2 regions of the Rothia sp. HMSC08A08 genome follow, and region 1 is predicted to be linked to the other one. Evidence: predicted binding sites of a transcription regulator. Region 1 holds the regulator's gene; the other holds the start of a gene.

The links. Region 1 encodes HspR, which represses chaperone genes until heat shock. Its sites were predicted from a motif close to AAGTTGAGTCNNNNNGACTCAACTT; they were not measured.
Region 2: a site for HspR is predicted at 1,751-1,775, ahead of clpB (ATP-dependent chaperone ClpB). Genes of this name have one in related genera too.

What each region holds. Positions count from the first base shown of each region.
Region 1 covers NZ_KV793081.1:146,810-151,230, reverse strand. The annotation lists gene HMPREF3164_RS10085 (nucleotide exchange factor GrpE) at 1-536, shown strand, start outside; gene HMPREF3164_RS10080 (DnaJ C-terminal domain-containing protein) at 740-1,780, shown strand; gene HMPREF3164_RS10075 (heat shock protein transcriptional repressor HspR) at 1,784-2,239, shown strand; gene trmB (tRNA (guanosine(46)-N7)-methyltransferase TrmB) at 2,400-3,218, opposite strand; gene HMPREF3164_RS10065 (hypothetical protein) at 3,359-3,763, opposite strand; gene HMPREF3164_RS10060 (amino acid permease) at 4,171-4,421, shown strand, end outside.
Region 2 covers NZ_KV793061.1:109,439-113,859, forward strand. The annotation lists gene HMPREF3164_RS03550 (HAD family hydrolase) at 1-130, opposite strand, end outside; gene HMPREF3164_RS03555 (NAD(P)-dependent oxidoreductase) at 154-831, opposite strand; gene HMPREF3164_RS03560 (hypothetical protein) at 1,008-1,607, shown strand; gene clpB (ATP-dependent chaperone ClpB) at 1,833-4,421, shown strand, end outside.

The DNA.
Region 1 (4,421 bases):
AGGAGGCATTCAACGCCCCCGCCGCCGAGGGTCACCCCGAGGCTGAGGAAGCCCCTGCCGTAGCCGATGCTGCGGCGGGGGAAACCCCCGAGCCGAGTGAGGAAGCACCCTCAGAGGATGCGAAACTCGCGGCAGAACGCCTGGACAGCCTGCTTCGCCTGCAGGCGGAGTTCACAAACTTTAAGAACCGTGCCGCCCGCGAGAAGGAGCAGCTGCGGGAGTTTGTGGCGAGCGATATTGTGAGCCTGCTTCTGCCGGTGCTCGACGATATTGACGCCGCACGCAAGCACGGTGACCTGCAGGAAGGTCCCTTCGCTGCAATCGCTGCCAAACTTGAGGAGTCTCTCAAGAAGGAAGGCGTGGAACGCTTCGGCGAGGTGGGCGAGCCCTTCGACCCGAATATTCACGAGGCGGTGCTCCAGCAGCCAACCGGAGAGGTAGAACCGGACCATATTTCGATGGTTCTGCGATACGGGTACCGCGTGAATGATCGCGTGGTGCGCACCGCCCAAGTTGCGGTGGCTGTCGCCGAGTAAACGCTCCGTAGAGCACACAACGGGCGGGTTCTTGAGAAATTGAGAACCCGCCCGTTTACCGTATATTTCCGCGGTTTTCTACGGGATTTCTCTTCCAAAATTGAGTCTAGTAGACTAAACTTTATATAGGATTAAAAACTAAGGTTGTGCCCCTTTGGACGGGGCGTTACAAGAACCCCGGACGACGGGGAAGGAGAACTTACATGGCAAGCGAAAACTGGCTGTCAGAAGACTTTTACAAAACCCTCGGCGTGAAAGAAGACGCCTCTGAATCTGATATTAAAAAGGCTTACCGCAAACTCTCGCGCAAATATCACCCCGACCTAAACCCCGGGAACGAGACAGCCGAGAAGAAATTCAAGGAAGTCTCCGAAGCCTACGATGTACTCTCGGATAAGAAACAGCGCGAAGAATACGACCAGATTCGTAAATACGGTGCCGCAGGGTTCGCTAATGGCGGCTTCGGAGGCGGCGCTGGCGGATTTGGTGGTGCCGGTGGGTTCGGCGGATTTAACGGCCAAAACGTGCATTTCACGACCAGCGGCGGTGGCGAAGGTATCAACATTGAAGACCTGCTCGGTGGACTCTTCGGTGGTGGCGTTGGCGGCGCGGGTGGTTCACGCCGTACCGCCGGGTTCACGAGTGCCGATTTTGGGGATGCCACCGGGTTCGGGGGAGCTCAAGGCTTCGGCGGCAGGCAGCAGCGTGCCCCGCAGGATAATAACCTCTCCACCAGCACACGTATTACCCTGCCGCAGTCGTACACGGGCACCAAGGCGACCGTGTTCCTGCCGGACGGCACGAGTACTGAGGCGCGCATCCCGGCGGGTGTGAAGGACGGGCAGAAAGTGCGTGTGCGTGGTAAGGGACGCCCCGGCACCGGCGGCGATCTGATGGTGACCGTGCGCGTTTCGGATGACCCGCACTACAGCCGCGAGGGAAACAACCTAGTGTTGCGCGCCCCCGTGACCCTAGAGGAAGCCGTCAATGGCGGTGTGCTGGAAGTGCCCGTACCCGGCGGTAAAACCGTCAAATTGCGACTAACCCCCGGCAGTGTGGGTCGTAAACTGCGTGCGAAAGGACGCGGGTTCAAAACCAAGTCGGGCACCGGCGACCTGCTGGTGATCCCTGAGGTGCACCTGCCTCAGAACCTGAGCGATGAAGCGAAGGAAGCCTTCGAGAAGTTCATTGCCCTGGCGCCGCAGGAGAACCCCCGTGAGGACCTTTTGAAGAAAGTTAGGTAGCTTATGAGTGCCCATAGTAAGCAATCATCGGCGTCTGCCTACAGCACCGACAGGCCGGTTTTTGTGATTTCGGTGGCGGCGGAGCTGGCGGGTATGCACCCGCAGACGCTCCGCCAATACGACCGCCTGGGGCTGGTGCAGCCTTCGCGTGCGCCGGGTAAGGCCAGGCGCTATTCGCAGCGCGATGTGGATTTACTTCAGCGTATTCAGCAACTCTCGCAGGAAGGCGTTTCGCTTGAGGGAATCCGCCGGATTATTGAGCTTGAAGAGATGGTTGAGGAACACCGGGATCATATTGCCCGCCTGCAGGCTCAGCTTGAGGATGCGCACGCCAAGCTGGGGCTGGCGGAACGAGTATTCGCAGCCAGCACCCGCGGGGATGTGGTGAACATTCAGCGGGGTCAGCGCCCGGCACCGCGCAAACGTTCCTCGGCGGTGGTGCTGTACCGGCAGAAATAGGGGCGGACAGCCAGTGTGGTACGGTTGATATAGCTCATCAGCCAAGATGCTGAAAGAGCATCTGGAACCGTTTGCTAGGCAAGCGGTTCTTGCTTTATCTCCCTAGCTTTATTCGATGGCGTCGCCGGAAGGTATCGTTACCCTTTCCCCAGCAGATAACTTATTTACGCCTATACGTCAGGTCGTGGGCACAGCGGCCCGCCTCACGAGCCTTCCGTTCAAAGCTAGTCAGGATGCGCCCCTCCCAGCGCGGCGCCCACCCGCCGACGGGGTCGTCCTCGGTAGCGCCTTCACCGGCATGCAGATTCTCGAAATCGGGGTGCGCCTCCATAACATCGCGCATCACGTGGGCGTATTCTTCCCAGTCGGTGGCCAAGCGCCAGATTCCGCCGGGTTTGAGCACGCGCGCAACCTTGTCGGCAAAAGCGGGGGAGACCAGACGACGTTTGTGGTGGCGTGACTTGTGCCAAGGGTCGGGGAAGAAAACCCAGAGCTCATCAACCGAATTTTCTTCCAGCATGTTATCGAGCAATTCGGGGGCGTTAGCCTGAGCGACGCGCACATTCTCAACCCCGGCCTGCCCCATCTTGAGCAGCAGATCCGCAATGCCAGGGGTGTAGACCTCAACGGCAAGGAAGTTCGCCTCGGGCATTTCGGAGGCGCGGTGCACAATTGCTTCACCCAGCCCGGAACCGATCTCGACAACCTGGTAGGCTTCGCGTCCGTAGATTGTGACCGGGTCGAAGGTGGCTTCGGGGGCTACAGAGGTATCTGCCCGCAGCCGGGGTATGTCGAGCACGTGGGTTTGGGAGTAGGTGTCCCACGCTTTTTGGCGGCGCGAGGTCAGGCGGTCGCCGCGGCGCACGAAGGAGTAGGGCTGGCGGAAGAACTCGGGCGGTACCGTTTTCTTCTCGGGCGTCTGGGGCGCATCGGCGTTGGCTGATGCGGTGGTTTGCGCGTTCTGCTCGTTAGATGACATACCTATCAGGATAACGTAGCGGCGCTCGGCGGCGAGCACTGTTAAAAATCTGGGGACTAAAAGTTTCGGGGGCAGTTTCTTCATTCGAATGAAGAAACTGCCCCCGTTTGGTCTTTACGACCGCGAAGTCGCCGTGCAGGCTACTTATTCTTGCCGGAGAACAGCAGTGCCAGACCCGCGCCGAGAATCACGATGTTGTTGGCGAGCTGTTGCCCATCCTGAGTGGGTCGGAATGCGCCGTCATGCATATTGGGGTTGCGGAAGTACATGGTCATGAGGTTCGCACCGAAGGCGGTCAGACCCGCGCCCGCCAGACGGCTGGGGATGAAAGGGGTCAGCAGGGTAGCGCCGAGCGCGGTTTCCGAGTAGGAAATAAGTTTACCGAAGGTTTTGGGGTCGAGCTTGGCGACGGCGGGCACACCTGATGCCGCCATCTGCTGCAGATATGCGTAGGTACCTTCGTCGGCGCCGAGTTTCTTGATGCCTGCATCGAGCACGAGCGCGCCCGTGGTGAGGCGCAGTGCAGCATTTGATAGTTTACCCATGAGTGAGTGTCCTCCTGATGTTTTGTGATGAGATGAGTAATGCGGTATTTCCACACCGGGCATTGCAATTGTAGCGGCAAACCTCAGGAAAGTTTATTTAATCGTAAAGTTTTAACATATTTTTTGCGATAAGCATTATTTTCAGCGTATTAGCGGGGGAGAGTGCTGGCTGGGAGAAGCATCGTCGGCGTGTCGCCACCCCCAGATAGCATAGGCATAGCCAAGGTTCATGCGAGGTATGCATCTTTTGCGGGTAGAATTCTGTGTAGTCACGGCGCATACGGCGCGATTTGCTATGAGCTGCGCTTACGCGAAAAAGTCCGAACCGTATCGCTATGCCCCGAAGGTCGGGGCTTCCTGTCGAGGTTGTAGCCCGCAGGGCAGAGCACACACAGAAAAGAGGAATAGTGACACAGCGACCTTCCAAGCATACAGTTACCGAGAATGAGAGTTCCACGGGTGAAGAGAGCCTGCAGCGTGGATTAAGTTACAGGCATATCCAGCTCATCGCTATCGGCGGTGCAATTGGTACGGGGTTATTTCTAGGATCGGCGAAGACTATTTCGCTGACGGGCCCTTCCATCGTATTTGTCTATGCGATTATTGGCATCATTATCTATTTTGTGCTGCGTGCGATGGGCGAGATTCTGCTGTCGAA
Region 2 (4,421 bases), on a different contig from region 1:
TCCAGGTGCCGCTGAACTCGGCCGCCAGAGCAACCTTCGCGGCGGCCCACACTGGCTCGGTATCCACAAGCGTGCCGTCATGATCGAAAAGAATTGCTTGAGGAAAATTCCCCTGAATATTAGTGTTCATGCCATTAAGCCTACCGGGCATTTCTATGTAGCCCGTAGGACAACGTCATCAATCGTCACCAAAAAATCTGTCCCCGCGTTCTGTGGGTTTCCCGCAATATTGAGCAGAGCATCAGCAACATCTTCACGAGCAATCGTCGGGATGCCCGGAACCTGTGCAACACTCGTCACATCAACCACCTTCGCCCCGCCCTTACCAGGCTTATCTGTCAGCCTGCCCGGCAGTGCCCGCGAAATATACGGCTGATACTTAGTAACCATAGCGTCGGCCTTCACGCGGTCCCTAAAAATACTGCGCATAATGGTCTTACACACTACACGCATTAAGAAAGATGCGCTCCGTACCGTATCGCCCACTCCGTAGGCGCTCATAATAACGCAGTGCTTCACACCCGCACCCACTACCGAATCCATAATGAGCGGCAGGCGCTTCTGCATGAACGTGGTGGATAGAAACTCTCGCACCGTAGCTTTCTGCCCCAGGATGCTAACCATTACATCCTGTCCGGAAGAAATTGTGGCGAGCCGCTCAGAATCGTTCAGGGCACCGGGGACAATCATGAGGTTCTGGTGTTCCCCCAAAAGCTCCACCGTCTTATCGGGGTTACGCACATAGGCGGTAACCATGTGCCCCTCCTCTAGCGCTTTGCGGGTGAAAATGCTTCCGGTGCGACCGCTTGCTCCTAAAACCAGTATTTTCATGTAGGCTCCTATTATTTACCGCTAGGGGGCATGAGTACCCGCAAGCCCCCAATGTGCTCAGTATAACAATAAAGTTTTTGGTTAAAGTTTAGGTTTATGTGGGATTTACCGCGGAAAGCCCGCTGACATGGTGAGTGCTGTACCAGTCCGGGGCACAAACCGTTTAAGATGGCACAGTGAACGAAAAATCAGAGCACTCCGGATCGCACCCGCATGTAAACTCATTAGCTGCACGCACACCTGCCCTCATACAGGTTGCAACCCTCTACGCCGCCTACCCCATGGCATTCGTCTCTGCTGCTTGGATTACCGTCGGCCGTGCCCTCTTTGGTGCCGCTGGTGATCTCGTGCCCATTTTTGCTATCTCATTCGGTCCCGCGCTAGCCGTGATTCTGTGCCTGGGCGCGTGGTGGATGCTTCGTGATGCGCATCGTCGCGTTGACGGAGGCGAGCACCTGCGGGTTGGTGCATCCTGGGGATTCGTATTTTCCGTGTGGGCCTGCTGGGTGCTCGCTTTTCTCTTTGGGATGTTCATTCCCGATTACCGTGCCGGGGTGCCGGTATCGGGAATTGGTGCGCTCGCGGGTGCCGATTACGTGGGCTACGGTGCAGGATTCGGGAATACCTTCGGAATTTTGACCTTTGCTATGGCTATTACCGCCGCCGTGGTCGCTTTCAATGCTAATAGGCGCTCGGCGCGCATGCAGCAGGGTGTTACCGACGAGGTTTTGGAGGAGCAGGCGCGACAACAAAGCCCGTATGACTTCTTGGACTGAGGCCTATCTGATTCTCGCCCCCGCGCACTAAAAAAGGCTCTTTATGTAAATAAAGCGTATTTTTCACCGCTTTATTTACATAAAGAGCCTTTTTTAGCCCCGAATTTTGGTCCCGAAAACCGTCGGTAACCCCTTGCATCCAAACGTTGAGTGTAGTAGACTCAAGTTAGCTGTAAAAAGAAGGCGCAGGATGCGCCCCGCACAAGACGCGAAAGGATAAGATTTATGGACGCAAAATTCACAACCAAGAGCCAAGAAGCGCTCTCCGCCGCTAATATGAACGCGCAGACAGCGGGTAACCCCAGCATCGAACCTGCGCACATCCTCAAAGCACTGATGGATCAGCGAGAAGGCGTTGCCGTAGCGGTTCTCAAGGCCGCAGGGCTCGACATTGATGCCATTTCGGAAGCCGCATCCGCAGAGATTAAGAAGCTGCCGAAGGCATCTGGCGCATCCGTACAGAACGCAAACTTCAGCCGCAGCGCCCTCGCCGCTATCCAGAGCGCGCAGACCCACGCCCAGAAATTCGGTGACACCTACATATCCACCGAAATGCTGCTGCTGGGCATCGCAAGCGGCGATAGCGATACCGCTCGCGCGCTTGAAAACCTGGGCGCAACTGCCAAAGTTATCGAAGAGACCATTCCCCAAGTACGAGGAGACCGCACCGTGGATACCCCGGACCCCGAAGGCACCTTCCAAGCCCTTGAAAAGTACGGAACCGACCTGACAGCGCTCGCCCGCGAAGGCAAGCTCGACCCCGTGATTGGCCGAGACTCCGAAATTCGCCGCGTGGTGCAGGTGCTTTCCCGGCGCACCAAGAACAACCCCGTGCTTATTGGTGAACCCGGCGTCGGTAAAACCGCTGTGGTCGAAGGGCTGGCTCAGCGCATGGTCTCTGGCGACGTCCCCGAATCCCTGCGCGGTAAAACCCTGATCAGCCTTGACCTTGGATCCATGGTTGCGGGCGCTAAATACCGTGGAGAATTCGAGGAACGCCTCAAGGCCGTGCTCGAAGAAATCAAGAAATCCGAAGGCCAGATCGTCACCTTTATCGACGAGATGCACACCGTGGTTGGTGCGGGCGCATCCGAAGGTTCCATGGACGCGGGCAATATGCTCAAGCCCATGCTGGCACGCGGTGAGCTGCGCATGATTGGCGCTACCACGCTCGACGAGTTCCGCGAGAACATTGAGAAAGACCCTGCCCTGGAACGTCGTTTCCAGCAGGTGTACGTGGGTGAGCCTAGCGTTGATGACACCATCGGTATTCTGCGTGGGCTCAAGGAACGCTACGAGGCACATCATAAGGTGCAGATTTCCGATGCCGCCCTGGTTGCCGCCGCAGCACTTTCAAATAGGTACATTCCCTCACGTCAGCTGCCCGATAAGGCGATCGACCTGGTGGATGAGGCCGCATCGCGCCTGCGCATGGAGATCGACTCGGCCCCCGAGGAAATCGACCAGCTGCGCCGCGCCGTAGACCGCCTGACCATGGAAGAACTGGCCCTCAAGAACGAGACCGACCCGGCGTCGAAGGAACGCTTGGCGGCGCTGCGTAAAGACATGGCTGACAAGAAAGAACAGCTGGATGCGCTCAACGCCCGCTGGGAAGCCGAAAAGGCCGGTCTGAACCGCGTGGGCGATCTCAAGAGCGAAATCGACGAGTTGCGCTCGCGTGCCGAGGTGGCACAGCGTGAGGGTAACCTGGCGGATGCATCCCGCCTGCTCTACGGCGAAATTCCCGCCAAGGAGAAGGAACTGGAAGAAGCTCAGCGCGCCGAAACTGAGGCTCATGGCGAGGCTATGGTCTCTGAAGAGGTCACGGCTGACGACATCGCCGAGGTTATCTCTTCCTGGACGGGCATTCCCGCCGGGCGCATGCTTCAGGGTGAATCCGAGAAGCTGCTGGAGATGGAGAAACGCATCGGTGAACGCCTGATCGGTCAGGAAGCTGCCGTTGTTGCCGTAGCGGATGCGGTTCGCCGCGCCCGCGCCGGAATTTCCGACCCGAACCGCCCGATTGGTTCCTTCCTGTTCCTGGGACCGACCGGCGTGGGTAAGACCGAGCTCGCAAAGGCTCTGGCGGAGTTCCAGTTTGACGACGAGCACGCCCTAGTGCGCATCGACATGAGTGAGTACGGCGAGAAGCACAGCGTTTCCCGTTTGGTGGGTGCGCCTCCCGGATACGTGGGTCACGAAGAGGGCGGTCAGTTGACCGAGGCTGTGCGCCGTCGCCCCTACTCCGTGGTGCTGCTGGATGAGGTTGAGAAGGCCCACCCCGAGGTCTTCGATATCCTGCTGCAGGTGCTTGATGACGGTCGTTTGACTGACGGTCAGGGTCGCACCGTGGACTTCCGCAACGTGATTCTGATTCTGACCTCGAACCTGGGTTCCCAGTACCTGGTCGATCAGGAGATGCCGTTTGAGGAGCGCACCGAGAAGGCGATGCAGGTGGTTCACCAGGCGTTCCGCCCCGAGTTCCTGAACCGTCTGGATGACATCATCATGTTCGAGCCGCTCTCTTCCGAGCATCTGGGACAGATTGTGAACCTGCAGATTCAGGGCATGGGCAAGCGTCTGACCGACCGCCGCCTGACCCTGGATGTTACCCCCGCCGCCCTGGAGTGGCTGGGCTTGGCAGGGTACGATCCGGCCTTCGGCGCCCGCCCGCTGCGCCGCCTGGTACAGCGCGAGATCGGCGACCGTCTGGCGAAGGGTATCCTCTCGGGCGCTATACACGACGGCGATACCGTAGAGGTGGATGTGAACCCGGATGTTGCAATGGATGGTCTGTCAGTGACCTCCAAGCGT